3 linked regions of the Thermosphaera aggregans genome follow. The protein of the gene in region 3 binds, or shares a complex with, the protein of the main gene of each other region. Links are inferred from orthologs where the notes say so. Each region holds a gene or a part of one and is shown on either strand. Other genes may lie near its edges. The genes, in order: IMZ38_RS00430, IMZ38_RS00785 and IMZ38_RS02445.

Evidence for each region.
Region 1: IMZ38_RS02445 (region 3) and IMZ38_RS00430 share a complex: the UniProt entries of both Methanocaldococcus jannaschii proteins name them as parts of the 50S ribosomal subunit. The link is inferred for Thermosphaera aggregans from one-to-one orthologs.
Region 2: IMZ38_RS02445 (region 3) and IMZ38_RS00785 share a complex: the UniProt entries of both Methanocaldococcus jannaschii proteins name them as parts of the 50S ribosomal subunit. The link is inferred for Thermosphaera aggregans from one-to-one orthologs.

What each region holds. Positions count from the first base shown.
Region 1 is NZ_CP063144.1:68,559-74,029, reverse strand. What follows is about bases 870-3,855. They hold IMZ38_RS00430 (50S ribosomal protein L13), read right to left. Parts: upstream 2,598-3,855; coding sequence 2,142-2,597; downstream 870-2,141. Other genes in these bases: IMZ38_RS00415 (30S ribosomal protein S11), read right to left, coding at 3,819-3,855; IMZ38_RS00420 (DNA-directed RNA polymerase subunit D), read right to left, coding at 2,967-3,809; IMZ38_RS00425 (50S ribosomal protein L18e), read right to left, coding at 2,602-2,964; IMZ38_RS00435 (30S ribosomal protein S9), read right to left, coding at 1,724-2,149; IMZ38_RS00440 (DNA-directed RNA polymerase subunit N), read right to left, coding at 1,514-1,714. Outside these bases: amrB (AmmeMemoRadiSam system protein B), read right to left, coding at 1-830; more of rpsB, read right to left, coding at 841-869; more of IMZ38_RS00415, read right to left, coding at 3,856-4,220; IMZ38_RS00410 (30S ribosomal protein S4), read right to left, coding at 4,220-4,741; IMZ38_RS00405 (30S ribosomal protein S13), read right to left, coding at 4,747-5,235. UniProt on the Methanocaldococcus jannaschii protein: This protein is one of the early assembly proteins of the 50S ribosomal subunit, although it is not seen to bind rRNA by itself. It is important during the early stages of 50S assembly.
Region 2 is NZ_CP063144.1:123,719-129,115, reverse strand. The notes cover bases 1,150-4,061. They hold IMZ38_RS00785 (50S ribosomal protein L37ae), read right to left. Parts: upstream 2,780-4,061; coding sequence 2,519-2,779; downstream 1,150-2,518. Other genes in these bases: rrp41 (exosome complex exonuclease Rrp41), read right to left, coding at 3,664-4,061; rrp42 (exosome complex protein Rrp42), read right to left, coding at 2,794-3,663; IMZ38_RS00790 (Brix domain-containing protein), read right to left, coding at 1,975-2,514; IMZ38_RS00795 (CTAG/PCC1 family protein), read right to left, coding at 1,668-1,988; IMZ38_RS00800 (prefoldin subunit beta), read right to left, coding at 1,373-1,744. In the rest of the region: IMZ38_RS00810 (elongation factor EF-2), read right to left, coding at 1-985; more of IMZ38_RS00805, read right to left, coding at 1,075-1,149; more of rrp41, read right to left, coding at 4,062-4,395; exosome complex RNA-binding protein Rrp4, read right to left, coding at 4,379-5,125; IMZ38_RS00765 (ribosome assembly factor SBDS), read right to left, coding at 5,122-5,397. UniProt on the Methanocaldococcus jannaschii protein: Binds to the 23S rRNA.
Region 3 is NZ_CP063144.1:409,552-414,857, reverse strand. The notes cover bases 1,742-4,562. They hold IMZ38_RS02445 (50S ribosomal protein L10), read right to left. Parts: upstream 3,746-4,562; coding sequence 2,738-3,745; downstream 1,742-2,737. Other genes in these bases: IMZ38_RS02435 (50S ribosomal protein L11), read right to left, coding at 4,396-4,562; IMZ38_RS02440 (50S ribosomal protein L1), read right to left, coding at 3,755-4,396; rpl12p (50S ribosomal protein P1), read right to left, coding at 2,339-2,659; alaS (alanine--tRNA ligase), read right to left, coding at 1,742-2,199. Also shown: more of alaS, read right to left, coding at 1-1,741; more of IMZ38_RS02435, read right to left, coding at 4,563-4,905; IMZ38_RS02430 (transcription elongation factor Spt5), read right to left, coding at 4,908-5,306. UniProt on the Methanocaldococcus jannaschii protein: Forms part of the ribosomal stalk, playing a central role in the interaction of the ribosome with GTP-bound translation factors.

The sequences.
Region 1 (5,471 bases), 340 kb from region 3 along the record:
ACAACGTGTGATTTATCGCCTGACACGTCCCCGCTCGTCGCATATTTCAACAACTCAGCCCTCGCGCCTGCTCCCCCCTTGAGCTTGGCGTACTCTATTAAAACCATGATGCCGCCAGGACCGCACACCGACACGTCCTCCCTGAGCAACGTGTTGTAGAAGCCTGCTGAATCAAGCCTGAGTATCATGGATATTGCCTCCTTATCCTTCCTCACCGTTACATCGTGGGGGTCGTAATGGTTGAAATCACTACTCGCAACAATGATTATATCCCTCTTCAACGAGGATGCTGCTTCAAGGAGTGATTTAGCAACGTCTCTTGCAACATCAGGGGTATGCAGCCTCATGACCACGGGGAGTATTCTAACCCTGTCCCCGTAAATATACTGGATGAACGGGAGCTGCACCTCAACAGAGTGTTCCTCGAGATGTGCGTACTCGTCAAGCTCTGCTATGCTGCTTTTATCCGCAAGGGTTTTCGCAAGCTCGGAGTCTACTTCGAGTAGACCCAGCGGTGTTTCCCACATGCCGCCAGGGTATACTGAGACCAGAGCTCCATAACCCGTGTGATTCGTACCTATTACTACAACTGTCTCAGGGACGCCGTCAAGAGCCATTTGATAGTAGGTGTGGGCTGCGACGGGGCCGCTGTAAACATAGCCTGCGTGAGGCGCGACGTAGCCTACTGTCTCCACCCTTCTAGAAGGCGAGGTCTCAGGCAGTTTCCCAGGACCTATTTTATGGGTGAAAGACCATTTGATAATGGCTTCGAGCTCGCGCTTGCTATCAGGGTAAAAATAACCTGCTACAGCCGGGTGCCTCTTCTTCAATACTTCACCCCTAGACCTCGGCCTCGAACTCTGTGGGCTGCTCAGGGAGCTCCCCGTTCGGCGGCAGGGCTCCACGCTCCCTGAGAACCTGCCTCGTCAGTATCCAGTACAGCAGGGCCAGGCTCTTCCTCCCCTTGTTGTTCCCTGGGATTATGAGGTCTATGAAATCGGTCTTGTTATCCGTGTCGGCGAACGATACTATTGGTATGCCTATTTCAGCAGCCTCTTTCAAAGCCTGCGCGTCAGCCCTCGGATCCGTCAGCAAGACTATGTCGGGCTCGTAGTACCATTTAAGGCTTGGGTTTGTGAAGGTTCCGGGGAGGAATCTCCCAGTGAATGTTTTACAGCCGATGTACTGGCACATCTTGTTCACAGGCTTCTTACCATACTGTCTAACAGATACCACAGCTATCTTTGCAGGCTCGTACCTCGCTAGGAACTTGCCAGCTATTCTCAACCTGTCATCTATCTTTCTCACGTCGAGAATGTATAGGCCATCGCTCCTAACCCTGTACACGAAGGGCTCCATGAACTTCGTGCATATGTGCGTGCCTATGTGAACACCGGCTGACAAGTACTTGTCCACTGGAACCAGTAGCTCTATAACCTTCTCTCCCGGCCTCGGGGTAACGGGCTGCTCGCCCAGACCGCTTATATCCTCGCTCTCGAACATGCTTCTCACCTCACGATATCTTGGGGAACTGTAAAACCTCTTTTGAAACATCCACGTATGATAAAAACATTCTCCTGCAACAATATCTTTTAACGCCTAGATCATCTAAAACCTTACCCGGCTCCTCGCCTGCCTTAACCCTCTTCTCATACTCCTCCCATAAGTGGCCTATGGGGGCGCCGCACGTGAAGCATCTAACAGGGAAAAGCATGCTGCACACCTACCTGTAGCTCTTCTGCCATCTCCTCCTAGCGCTGTATCTACCCCACTTCTCCGACTCGGTCCTCCTGGGGTCGCCGCTCAACATGTGCCTGTCGTACTCGGTGAATATTTTCTTAACCTCTTCATCATTGTCAACATACTCTAGCAGGCCTCTCGCTATAGCTGTCCTGGCAGCCTCAGCCTGGCTCATGACGCCGCCTCCTCTCACCTCTACTCTAATGTCAACCTTCCTCCACAAGTCGCCGACGAGCATTAAAGGCTCCATCATCTTAACCCTTGCCAGTTCCACTGGGAATACCTCGAGGGGTATTCCGTTAATCCAAACCCTCCCAATTCCTGGCTTAACGACTGCTTTAGCAATGCTTGTCTTCCTCTTGCCCGAGGCTACGACGATCTTAAACTTTTCGACAACAGTTTCACTCATTCAAACCACCCCTCCAACCAAGCGCAGCCGCTACCTCGCTCACGTAAACAAAACCCTGCTTAAGCCTGGAGGCATCGGCCTCCTCAAACCTGACGAACTCCCTCCCCTTCAAGCCCTCAGGGGTTCCAACGAATATTCTCAGCCTCTTCAACGCCTCCCTCCCCTTGGGCTGGGTGTAGGGGAGCATTCTCTTGATAGCTCTCTTCATTATCGTGACCGGGGATCTCGGCCTTTTAATCCCGGATTTCTCCGGGTTACGATGAGTTTTAGCTTTCAAAATATTCTTATACCCCTCGATAACCCTGCTTCTCTCACCGCTTAGAACGGCTTTCTCAGAGTTAACTATTACCACCTTGTATCCTTCGAGCAGTTTCTTAGCAACAATGCTCGCTAATCTCCCCAAAATCTGGTTTGAAGCATCAACGTAAAGTATTTTCTCCTCGCTCACGGTCTCACCCTATTATCTTTACATTCGACCCTTTAGGATTCTCCCTAACCAGGTCTGTGAGGCTAAGCACTCTGCACCCTGCTTTCAACAACTGCTCGTATGCTGTTCTAGAGAAGCTGTAGGCTGCGACAGTTATCTTGTGATCTATCCTCCCGGAGCCCAGTACCTTGCCCGGGACAACCACGACATCGCCCTCCACGGTATACCTGTTTAAACGGCTCAGGTTTACTGCTCGACGCCTCCTAGTGGGCTTCGCCAACTCCTCAGCTACCCTCGCCCATATCGGGGCGTCATGGATTTTAGAGGCTTTTTCAAGCTCCCTAATCGTTTTCCTCAAGACTATGCTTGTCTTCTTCAACTCCATCATGCTTAAACACCCTTCTCCCTCAGCGTTTCAACGAAGTCGTCAAGCTTTTTCTCAAGTATTCTAACAGACTCTAATAAAACATTTCTAGCTGATAAAGCACCTGTTAACTCAAGGGTTAGTATGAACTCGTCCTCCTCATGGCTTACCTTGATAGCTCCTGAGGGACATATGTTTTCACAAATCTTGCACATGGTGCAGTCCAGTAGCTTGCCGCTCCTAACCTTTATCTCCCCGGATTCGAAGGCGAGAACCTCTTTAGGGCAGGCTTCAACACATTTAAGGCAGTCCTCTCCTCTGCACAGCCTCTGGTTCACAAGTATTTTTGGAACATACTTGTGCGCTGCTACCGAGACAGGGCTCCACTTAATATGCTCCTTACCTCTTCCAAGCCTAGCGTATGCTTCGAGCTTAACTTTCTGAGGCTTTATCAGCTTCACTATCGGGATCTTCCCGAAGCTAGGCTTCACGTCAGGGTCGCTTGACACCAGGAAGTCGCTGTAGAGTGTTACTGGCTCATCCCCTCCCTCTCCTTCAAGGCTTAGGCGGACAAAGCAGTCTTCCGAGAACAATCCTTTCTCACCAGCCTCCCTGCACTCCTCGGGGCTCTTATACTTCCACAATGCCTCGTTGCTTGTCAGCGGGATTAATCCCAGCCTGTGGGCAAGGTATTCGTCGTAGAAGACTGAGGAGTTCTCCATGAAAGCTACGTAGTCAACAGCCATTGTGGGTACTTCGGATACTATCACTCTCCTAATAGAGTTTAAAAGGTGGAGGCTGACCCCCTTGATCCTTAGCTTAATGAACAGTGGTTTCTGCTCCAAAACCTCTATCTTCAAGCCGGACACACCTGTGGATTAGACCCTCCTTCCTCTCCTGCCGCCTGGACGCCTCGTGGTGTCGTGAGGTATCGGTGTCACATCCTCGATCCTGCCTATTATGAACCCTGCTCTAGCCAAGGCCCTGATGGCTGCCTGCGCCCCGGGGCCAGGGGTTTTGGATCCGTGTCCTCCGGGAGCCCTCACCTTTATGTGTATAGCGGTTACTCCTTTATCCATTGCTTCATATGCTGCTTTAGAAGCAGCTATCATTGCCGCGTACGGGCTTGGCTTCTCCCTGTCAGCTTTAACAACCATTCCGCCGCTGAACCTGCTAACGGTTTCAGCCCCGCTTAAATCCGTGATGTGTATTATAGTATTGTTCAAGCTGCTGTAAATGTGTGCTACTCCCCATTTAAGCTCTCTAGCTGAGAACGCCATCAAGCACCACCCTGCTGAACCTGCTGAATAGGCTTCTCCTTAAACGGGCTGAATGGAGCGTAGTCTATGAGGGGTTCTTCCTCAACGGAGACAATGTACCCTGGTGATGTAACCCTTCTCCCAGCGACAGCTATGTGGCCGTGAACTATGAGCTGCCTCGCCTGGTAGATAGTGTTAGCCAACCCCTTCTTGTAAACAATTGTTTGAAGCCTTCTCTCGAGAAGGTCTTCAACCTTAAGGTTCAAAGCATCCTCCAGTCTCGCGCCCTCCTTGAGCAAGCCTAGTTTAACCAGCTTGCTTATTAGGATCTTCCCCTCTACTTCTCGGACTTCAGCAGGCTCGCCGAGGAGTGAGCGGGCCCTGTGCCTGAAGTAGCGTATTATTGACGAAGCCCTCCACAACTCCTTCTTGTTTCTCAAGCCGTACTGTCCAAGGAGCTTGGTCTCGTACATTAAAATATCCTTTCTCCAAGGATGTCTTGGACCACTCCACTTCTTCCTAGGCTTCTTTGGATCACCCATTCACATCACCCTTGTTTAGACTGTTGTTGCTGCTGCGGACCCTGCCTCTTCTTTCTTACTCCAACAGTTACTCCAAGCCTACCGGTCGTCCTTGTCCTCTGCCCGCGCACTTTCAAGCCGAGAGCGTGCCTTACTCCGCGCCAGCTCTTCACCCTCTTCTCCCTCTCAATATCTTCTTTCACGAAGTAAATGAGCTCAGCACCTACTAGGTGGAGGTCTTTACCGGTGGCGTAATCCTTCCTCCTGTTAAACATCCATGAGGGGAGCCCGTAGGAGCTCGGGTTTTTCACAAGTGCTTCAATCTTCTTCACATCCTCGTCTGAGAGGTAGCCGATCCTGGTGTTAGGGTCTAATCCAAGTATGCGGGTAATCGCGAGAGAGAAAGTATACCCCAACCCCTTAACCTCCGCTAGCCCGTATATCAACGGGAGAGACCCGTCTATATCTGTCTCCAGCACGCGTATGATCTGCCTGAAAGATTGCTGAACGCTCACTTCTCCCACCGCATAGTAAGCAGTATCCTTTAACTAACCATGTAGTAATCTGTTTTTAAGCTTATATCATATTTTAAAACTTACCCATCACGCCTTAACGATCCCTCTTAGAATAACCTGTCATGGAGCGCCGGGGGCGGGATTCGAACCCGCGCGCCCCATTAGGGGCACTGGCTGACCGGGGGATTATTCTCCAGGCCAGCCCCTTAGACCGCTCGGGCACCCCGGCACTGTTA
Region 2 (5,397 bases), 290 kb from region 3 along the record:
TGACAAGCCACACTTCCTCTCCAGCTCTAACAGTGCCGGAGTAAACCCTGCCTGTAGCCACCAGCCCCGCGTGCGGGTCAACCCTAACATCGTTGACGAGCATTATCAACGGGCCGTTCGGGTCTGCATCCATCATGTACTTGGCGAGCTCGCTGTTAACATCTCCATGCCAGATCTTCGGAATCCTGTACTTCTGAGCCTCCCTCGGGTTTGGCACGAACTTCACAACCATGTCGAGAACTGCTTCGTGCAGGGGTGCAACCTTCTGCAGTTCAGGCACGGCTTCCTTCCCACGGGTGTACACGTCCACTACGTCGGAGAACTTTATACCCCTTTGCTGAGCCATGGGGATTGTGAAGCCCCACCTATCCCTTGCAGAGCCGAACGCTACCTGCCCCTTAGCAGGGTCCAGCTGCCAGGCCTGCTGGAACTCCTTGTCAGCGTATGAGCCTATCAAGGAGTTAACATCCTTTATTATCTGTATAAGCCTCTGCTGGATCTCGTTAGGGGACAGCCTCAGCTCCTTGATCAACCTGTCAATCTTATTGATGAACAGGATTGGCCTAACCCTCTCCTCCAGCGCTACGCGCAGGTACATCTCCGTCTGAGTCATAACTCCCTCGACAGCGTCAACGACAACGATCGCCCCGTCTATTACTCTGAGAGCACGGGTTGTCTTAGCCTGGAAGTCAACGTGCCCCGGTGTGTCGATAAGGTTGATGACGAACGGCTTACCCTTGTACTCGTGGTAAAGGCTGACGTTAGCTGCTTTAACAGTCATCTGCCTCTTCTGCTCAACATCGAGGTAGTCGAGAGCTAGTGCCTGCCCAGCTATCTTCTCAGAGATCAGCCCGGCAGCCCCTAGTAGCGAGTCAGATAGCGTTGTCTTACCGTGGTCAACATGAGCTGTTATACCCACGTTCCTAACTTGCTCAACATTCTTCATTATCTTGAGCACTTCGCTCGTCTGCTTATACCTAACCATGATTTATCAACCCATACCCACATGGATAAGCATTTGATGCTTAAAACAATAATTTTATAAACGAATTATAAAGATTTAGCCTGAAAACCTTACACGGCCTCCCGGGAGGAGTACTCTTTAAGCTTCTCCTCTAAAAACTTCCTCGCATACTGGATCGCTTTCTCAATATACTCGTTGTAGTCAACCATGTCCTTGAATCCTCCGCGAACCCCTACGTCCATCACGATGTTCAAGGAGTCGCTGGCTTTTTCAACACTCACTATGATTGAGAAATCGCCTTTAAACGGGAGGTTCTCGCTGAGGAAGGAGGAGATTTTCTCCTCGGCCAGCGAGGCCAGCTCCTCCATGACCTCGGGAGTGATCTCGTTGATTTTTAAGTTAAGCTCTCTAGGCTTGCCCAACAGGAATCCCGTATCTCCCTAAAGCTTCCTTAAGCTTTGCTTCAAGCTCGCTTATCTGTTTCACAAGGAAGTCCAGCTGCTTCTTATACTTATCTTTTTTCAAGGACAGGATCTCCTTCCTCTCCTCCAGCTCCTTGATCACGTCGTTCTTCCCCTTCTTAACAAGTATGTGGCCGACAACCTTGTAGAGCTCGGCTGTGTCTTCAAGATTCTTCACAGTGTTTAAAACAGTGTCAACATCCGTCAGCTCTGCCTCGGTGAGCTTTAACTCGGCGTCTATCTTAGCGTGAGTCTCCTTTAAAGTCTGGTATTGAACTATTAACTGCTGAACCTCGGGCGGAAGCGTCTTCCTGCTCATTCCTTAACCCCTCGCTCAACTCCAGCAACATTATAATTAATCCTATAAAGCTATTGTGAAGAGCTCTTAAAATATTTATTTCCGTCGACCGCATCTTCAAGGTTAAAACACCCTCCGAGCACTCCACTATTATTTCAACACTCTTAGGGGCTGACTCAGCCTCAGGCTTCAACGCTTTCTCAAGAGACATGCAGAGTTGCTGGGGTAGGCCGTTTAGAGAATACTCAACGCTATACTCGTTCATTCAGCACAACCCTTGAAACCTTTAACCAAGGCCCTATTTCAACCCCTCCTTTCCCGAGAAACCTAACCCTCAACCCTTTCCATTCTTCAAGCTTAACGGTAACGTCGGCGCGGTTGCTTAAAGCCTTGTAGAACACCATTAGGAAAAGGTCTGCCAGGTTGAAGCACTCTTCCCTGGTGCATGATCCGTAGTCAACGCTTATTGTTGAAGGATTGGAGATCTTCACAGCGCTAGGGTTTTCCCGGACAAGCCTCACCCCTCTTATAGTAACCCAGCCGATCTCCCTTCCCTCAGGCTTAACGCTCTTGAACTCTACATAGTAGAATCTCAGCCGTGAAGGGTTTCCGTTTTTCTCATCAACTACTAGTAGCCATTTAAAACCCTTGAGGTATGCTTCAGTGAACAATTCCTGAAGAGTCTTCTTCCCTCTAGTAGTTTTCTCGGAGAAGGGGATGATGCTTGACAGGTCTTTCACAAAACTCCTTGTTCTCTGAGAGGATCTGTGAGATGTGGTTATGAGGATCAAAAACTTACTCCCTGACTATGACGTTGGGGAAGTACCTGGCCACCTCGGTCCTGGGGACGTAGGCTCCTCCAGCCCATTTGTTCCCGCACTTCCTACACATCCAGAGCCCTGTTGAAACCCTGACAACCTTGCCCTGGTATCCGCAGAACGGGCATGTGTGAGGGGCGTAGCGCTTCATTAAGATGTCTCTAACCTTCTTTCTCAAAGTAGACCCGTATCTCGCACCGTACCTTCCCGCTATCTTAACTACTTTAGTCCTCCCCATTTCTAAGCACCACGTTAATACTGGTTGGTTTCTAACGGTTTCATGTAGTCACTGGGATTATTTAATATTTTCCTTATTAAATCTATAAGGAAGCCTCCCTGTTTAAGGGCTATCTCAACAGCCTGCTCCAGGGTCTTCCTGCTGATTCCTGCAATACCTTTCTTCTGTATCCCGCACACCCTGCCCTTCTCGTCAACAGCTATGGTTAGGAAGGTGTTTAACACCACTTCCTCCTCTATTGAGGGATCAACAACTATGATGTCCTCGTGAACCCCCATTGTCACCGTAGCCACCAGCGTGTTCACGGGTAGAGAGGACACATGCCTCTTATTATCTACTACGTAAACCCCTGGTTCCTTCTCCTCGTAGTAGGGTATTTTAGCCGTGGCGAGCGCTAGCATGCTGGACAGCATGCTGGCGTCAACAATGTTTCCTCCATGGTCTATAAGGTATATGTCGTTGAACACTACCCATACCTTCTTCCCGGGAGCTACAACCAGCTGTTTGAAATCTATTGCCTTAGGCTCGCGCAGGCTCCTGTCAACCACCCTGGCTACTTCAATAGAGTTCTCATCCGGCGGCCCCGGTTCAAAAGTCTGCGACGCCAGTGGGACAAACTCGGCGTGAACCTGTAGAACTCCTTCATCAGGCCTGTCGGCGAAGGGTTCTCCAAGCTCTATTTTCACACCGGTTATCACCTGTGTCGTCCCCAGTATGACGTGGGAGCTTCCATCCGCCTTCTCGATCGGGTTTAAGTAGACGCTGATGGGTCTGTAGTCTAGGAGACCCCTGCCGTCAATCCTCTCCCCCTTCCTCAACAGCTTGATAATGGCCTCTGCCTGGGCTTTAGGCAGGACCGGTTCCTTAACAGGTGTAATGCTCACCTACTTCACCTCCTCGAAAGCCTTAATGTACTTAGCGTAGAGGGCTTCCTTAGCAACCTTGTAAATGGATTCAACACCTCTCCACGCAAGCTCGATCCCTGCTTTAAGCTCCTCGGGTGTTAAGACACCGTTCAGCTGGAGAAGCAGGATTTCCCCAATATTCGGGGCTATCCCAACGGGCAGGTCTGCCTCGCCATACTCGTCCTCGAGCTCGTTGATATCTAGTGCAAGGCTTCCCTCAATCTTCCCGACCGCAACACCTATTACCAGGTCCTTCATAGGTATGCCGGCATCTGCTAGAGCTATTGAGGCAGCGGTCAACCCCGCGGTCCTGGTGCCTCCGTCTGCTTGTAAAACCTCAATGAATATGTCGATAGATGTTCTCGGGAACTGCTCCGAGAAGACAACTGATTCGAGAGCCTCCCTGATAACCTTGGAGAGCTCTATCTCCCTCCTTGAGGGAGCTGGCGACTTCCTCTCGCTCGTGGAGAACGGGGCCATGTGGTATCTAACCCTCAGCGTTGCCCTATCCGGCAGAGCTATATGCCTCGGCAAAGCCTCCCTCGGGCCAAAGACCGCTGCCAGCACCTTAGTCCCCCCGTACTCGACGAGAGCGCTTCCGTTAGCGTTCTTCAAAACCCCTACCCTGATCTTCACGGGCCGCAGCTCGTCCAGCCGCCTACCATCCAGCCTCGTGCCATCCTCCCTGAGCAACCTAGGCTTGCTGCTCACTGCTTCCAACACCTCCGCCAAGCTTTCTCTCCAGAAACATTTTAACCTCCTCTGTTAAACCACGCATGTGGGCTTTTAACTCAATAAGCTTTATAGCCTGTATTAAAACCTTAGCCCTGTTTTCATCAGGGCATTTAAGCCATACGAAGCCGTTCTGGGCTATGGTTATCTCGCACCCGCTCATGCTTGTCAGCAAGTTGTACATGCTGCCTTTCTTCCCGATAAGCCTTGGAACCTTGCTAGGCTTCACATCGACCACTACTCCCTCGGTTATCTTCCCCAACCCCTTACCCTTCACGGTTATTACAGGGTCCCTGGTCCTGTCAAACACCGCTATCTTCCCTATGACGAAATCACCTATGTCGAGATAGTTTCTCAGGTTGTGGGTTAGAGGGTTGAAGCCCTCTATTACCTCGCCAGCGTTCAGCACGCCCGGGTAGGGGCTTCTTATGTCCAGGGTCCACGCTGTCACGCCAACGTTTTCAACAATACCTATCACGAGGTCGTCTCTCCGAGGGATGTAGACACCCTCTAGCGGTATCACCTGTATTTCCTCACCGTTAACGCTGACAACCCCCACTACGTCGCTTATGATCTTGTTCTCGAAAATGTACACGTGCTTATCAGGGATCTTCTTGAACTTGATAAGCTCGCCGGCTTCCTCAATATATGCTAAAGTATCCCCGGGCCTGACCAGTTGCCTGTCAGCCACGATTACCCTGAGCTTCATTTCTCCCCCACGCTCACAATCTTTATTTCAGCACTACCCTTGGTTAACGCGTTCACCTTATCTATAAACTCCTGCTGCATACCGGCAGGTATTTCAAGCTCCACGCTCACGCTTCCATCACTCCCCCAGTTAGACTTCTTCACAACCCCGAGTGACTGCACAGACTTATATGCCTTGCTAGCATACTCAGCGGGTATTTTAACCGATACATATGCTTTAGCAAGCTTTATAGGTATGAACCTGGCTATCTTGGACACAATCTCCTCAACCTG
Region 3 (5,306 bases):
CTCGAGCCTGATCACGCCGTCCTGGATTCTCTCAGCGTTAATTATTTTAACACCCCCTATTTCGGAAGTGTTCCACAGGTGTGTGCCGAAGCATGCCTGCGCATCCCATCCAGGTATTTCAACGATTCTTAGAACAGGGGAGTAGACAGCTCCTCCCTGATATATCTTTAGCCCGTACTTGGACTCGGCTTCGAACTTGCCCATGTAGTGGAATCTAAGCTGGATCCTGCTGTCAATAATCTTGTTAGCCAGCTCCTCTATCTCAGCAACCTCCTTCCTCGTCAACGGCTTGTGATGAGTTATGTCAAGCCTGCCCTTCTCAACGGTTTTCTCAGCACCAGCCTGCCATACGTGATCTCCGAGAACCCTTCTCGCAGCTGCGAGAACAACGTGTGTTGCCGTGTGATGTCGCATGAGCCTGTATCTTCTAAACCAGTCTATCCTAACCTCTACCTCATCGCTAGCTCTGAACCCTGGTTTCTCGAAGAGCTCGTGCACTATTACGCCGCCTATCTTGCCAACGTATTTCACAGGGTAGGCTTTACCGTTGAAGACTAACTCTCCTGTGTCGTGATCCTGCCCGCCAGCCCACGGGTACATTATGGTCTGGTCTAGGATGACATAGTTCTCCAGAACCCCGAGCACCCTGGCCTTAATGCTTGTTACATATGGATCCTGGTGGAAAACCCTCACAGTCTCCGGGAAGCCTTCCGCCCATTTAGCAAGCTCCTCAGGGAACTCGTGCTCCTTCTCCTTCACCAACGGTGCGGCGGAGTGCCTCTGCGCAATCTTCGAGTAGAAGTCTCCGGGAACGCTTACCTCAACGCCCTTCTCACGGGCTCTTTCAACAACAAACTCCGGCGGGATCCCGTGGGAGTCGTAAATCTCTATTAAATCCTCCTCTCCGAGAGCCTTCTTCCTCTTCAAATGCTTGTCAACTATTTCAATACCCCTGTAGACAGAGTCGACGAACTTGTTTGCCTCTAAGCCGACCACGTCTAAGATGTAATCCCTGTGCTTCTCGAACTTGCCGTAGATGTAGTCGTTCCTCCAGTACTTTATCTGCCTGTCAACAAGCTCTTGAGCAATGTCTGCAAGCCTGTTAGACTCAACACCCAGTTTCACAAGGTTTCTGAAAAGCCTTCTTAAAACCAAGCGGGCCAGGTATCCCTCGCCGCTGTTCGATGGCACAATGCCGTCGGAGAGCATTAAGCTTATTGTTCTAACGTGGTCGAGGCTCCCGTACAGATATATTATTTTGGAGAACGAGGCGAGGTGCTCGCTAAAACCATGCTCCTCGAGAGCTCTAACATACTCTGCCACACTGTTCAGCTCTTTATCGCTTAAAAGGTAAACAGCCTTTTTCAAAACCTCGTGAGGAGGCTCCTCAACCCCTAACACATCCTTGTACTCGTCCACCAACCTCCCGTATATTGCGTGGAAGCCTGTTGGAGACTTCTGGGTAAACCATGTTATCCTCTCAATACCGTATCCGCAGTCCACGACTAGGACAGGGTTTTCAACATACTTACCGTCAACGGTCTTATACATCATGTGGACGAGAGTGGCTAGCTCCATCCCGTCGACGAGAACCTCCGGGGCCGGCCCGGCGTTACCGCCTCCCTCCCACCACCCCTCCTTGAAAACAAGGTCTTCTAGATCGATCCCGATCTCCTTGTTGAAGAACTCTATAGTATTGTCAATTATGCCCTCTACCCAGTAAATCATCCTGCCGGGCTTGTTGAAAGCATGCATCCCGCCCATTTCAAAACTTGTTAAATGCCTCCCGAAGGTTAAGCCAACATTGTCAATATCGCTTAGCCTTATCGAAGGCTGTATTATTACGAGCGGGTTGTGCGGCGGGTCCACAATACCCTCTGTCACAGCGGGCTGGAAGACTATTATTGAGGCGATGTTAAGGTATAGGTCGTTCCTCCACCTGGCTAGAACCGGGTAGGGATCCACCACCCCATGCCCCTTGGAGACCAGGAAGTTTATAAACTTCTCCCTAACCTCTTGAAGGCTCAGGGGCTTAACCCTCTTATAGTCCTTGTAGAGAAACTCATACTTACTGCATGGGCGGTCGGGGCAGGTATCCCTTGGCACAACGCTCCATATCACGCCTTCCTCGCACTTCTTGCAAACATACTTCTCGTAGCCGTATTTTCGAAGATAGTCAAAACTTATTTCTCCAGGCATTGAAACACCTCAATACTTGGTTATACTATGTGTTAGAATAATTTAAATCGATTCTGAAACCAGGAATGATTTGTTTAAATAGGGGAGTTTAATGATGGAAAACTCCTTACTGTTTCCAATACGCTGAAAAACCGTTGCTTTACCCGAACAGTGCGCTTAAGCCTTCTGCAAGAGTCTCCTCGCTAACGCCTTCCTCCTTCTTCTCCTCTTCCTCAGCAGGCTTCTCCTCCTTCGGAGGAGCCTGCGCGGGAGCCGCCTGAACAGGGGCCGCTGCAACCGGCGCTGCTAAGGCCTGCTCCAGCACTTTCGCAATATCGATGTTTTTGAGAGCCGCTACTAGGGATTTAACCCTGACTTCGTCGACGGCGACCCCGGCTGCTTCTAAAACCTTCTTAATGTTTTCCTCGCTTAATTCTTTCCCAGCCTTATAGAGTAATAGTGACGCATATATGTACTCGATGGCTCACCACCTCTTCCCACATTAAACATGTATCACATCTTAAATAGATGATGAGGTGTTTTAAAACTATCTCTTCCCTTATCCGAACAGTGCGCTTAAGCCTTCTGCAAGAGTCTCCTCGCTAACGCCTTCCTCCTTCTTCTTCTCCTCTTCCTCGGCAGGCTTCTCCTCCTTCTTCGGCTTAGCCTCCTGCACCTGTTGCTGGGCAACCCTAACCTCTATCCCAAGCTCCGGCGCGAGCCTTGAGACCTCGTAAGCCAGTGCCTGGGCCTTGGATTCGGCAGCTTTTAACACTAGTTCAACGGTTTCAGGCGTGACATACCCTGCTTCAACAGCCAGGGCTGTTGCCTGTCTAACAGCCTTGGACAGCACTAGCGGTAGCACCTCAGGCTCCGGTAGCGCTAGCTCAACAGCTATCTTCAAAGCATCCAAGCCAGCTGCCTTAACCAACTCAACATACTGGTCAATGTTCAGGATAAGGCTTTCACCAGGTATCAATACGCCGTCATACGCTGCCTTAAGCCTCAGCCTTATCTCCTTCAACGCTAGACCGAGCTTCTGCAGAATGCTCGACAGCTCCGGCGAAACCACATCCCCTGGCTTCGCGACAACAGTATCCTTGGCAACATGTATTACGTTAGCCTGCACCTTGGTCTGAATCTTCAACTTGCCGAAAACACTAAGCATTGGGCCTGGGGGGATTCCAGTGTTGCCTTCAGGAATTACGATCTCCTTGTCTGTCTTCTCCCCGGGCTTGTAGTAATCCATGGTTACAATGTTGTGTATTTTCAACGCCACGTCGAACGGGTTCTCGTTCGTGAAGAACACTATGTTCTGCCCTGTCAAGACATCCTTGAAAGCCTCGGGGTCTATGCCCACCTTCTCAAGCGCTATTGCGAAAAGCTTCGGCTTAACAACTCTGACCTCCGCGATCTTTGCAAGCTTCTTCCTCAGCCTCTGGACATGGCTGGCTGGAACGCCTGTTAGATCGCCAATGATGAAAGCCCTGTGAGTTTTCAACAACCCTACAAGCTCCTCTAACTGCTCCGTCTTCCACCTGGGGTATGTTCTAGCTACTGCTGACATATCCACCACCTACAGAACCTCCACTGCTGGACCCATCGTGGTCTTAAACAATATCCTGTCAACATTGCCCATTCCGGCGGGGAGCTTAGATTCTAGGAGCGATAATACGCTGGATGCGTTGGCTGTTAAATCCTCAACGCTCATGTCCTCAGTACCTATTGCAACGGATAACTGCGGCTGCTCCTTAGTCCTAACCACCACGGAGTTCTCATATCTTTTTATAAGTGTTGAAATATCCGCAGAGGGAGGCATTGGGACAGGGGGTTTTCCGCGCGGACCAAGAGCCGGTCCCAGGATGCGTCCAACCTGCGCCATCAGGTCAGTCCTGACTAAAACCCAGTCGCACGTGCTCGCTATTTTCTTAGCCTGCTTCTTACCTATGGACTGGAGCTCGCTTGATGAAATCACCATGAATGCTCCAGCAGACTTCGCCTTCTCAGCGAGCTCGCCATCAGCTACGACGCAGATCTTCTGCCTCTTCCCCCTCCCCTTCGGGAGCGTAACAGTCTCCCTGAGCTTCCCAGCCTGGCTCTTGGGATCTATATCTCTTAAAACAACCACCATTTCAACAGTCTGTTTAAACCTTCTCCCCTTACCCATTTCCAAGGCCTTGGACAAGGCTGCTTTAAGCTTCTCGGTGTCAACCGGCATTAGGCACCGCCCTCCCACTCACTCTCATACTTCTTAAACAATTCATCGTAAGCACCCTCATCTATCAGCCTCTGAACCTCGCGAGGGTCTTTACCCTCGACGGTAATGCCTATGGATCGCGCTGAGCCGAGAATAGTTTTCACGGCAGCCTTCAAAGTTTTAGCGCTGAGCTGCTCCTTCTTGGCGATGGCGATTTTTATGGCTTGCTCCAGAGTTATGTTGCCTATTCTCTGGTGGCCCGGGTCACCGGTTGGCTGCTTAGCCCCTGCCTCCTTTAAAAGCAGCGCGGTCGTGGTTGGAATGCCTACTTTAACCTCGAACTTCTTCGTGTCCACGTCTATGGTTATTTCAACAGGTACTGTTAAACCCTCGAAATCCTTGGTCGCATCGTTTATAGCTTTGACTACTTCGGGAATGTTGACTTTGTAAGGGGACAGCGTTGGCCCCAGGGGCGGTCCAGGAGTAGCCCTGCCGCCCTCAACCATTACCTTGATGGTTTTCTTAGCCATTCCTACTCACCCTTCTTAACCTGCTTCACGTAATCACTCGGAATAGATATCGGGATCGCGAAAGCTGCTTCTAAAATATTCACTGTAAGCATGTTTTTATTTCTATCTATGCCTGTAACCTGGGCTTTCATCCCTCTGAAAGGCCCCCTGATAATCTCGACAACGTCGCCTACAGATATGGATTCGACCACGGGCTTAGGCATGATCAGCTTCTCCAGCTCCTCGAGCGATACTTTAACAGGCCTTGAAGCCTTGACATACTTCACTTCCGATGAAAGCCTGTAAAGGGATGCAAGCTTTTCTACCTCGAAGAACACGTAACCCCTGACGTTCGGGGGTATGACAATGCTTGCAATCCCCGGGTCCTCGCCCTTGGCTAGAAGCTCCTCCGCCCTGCGCGC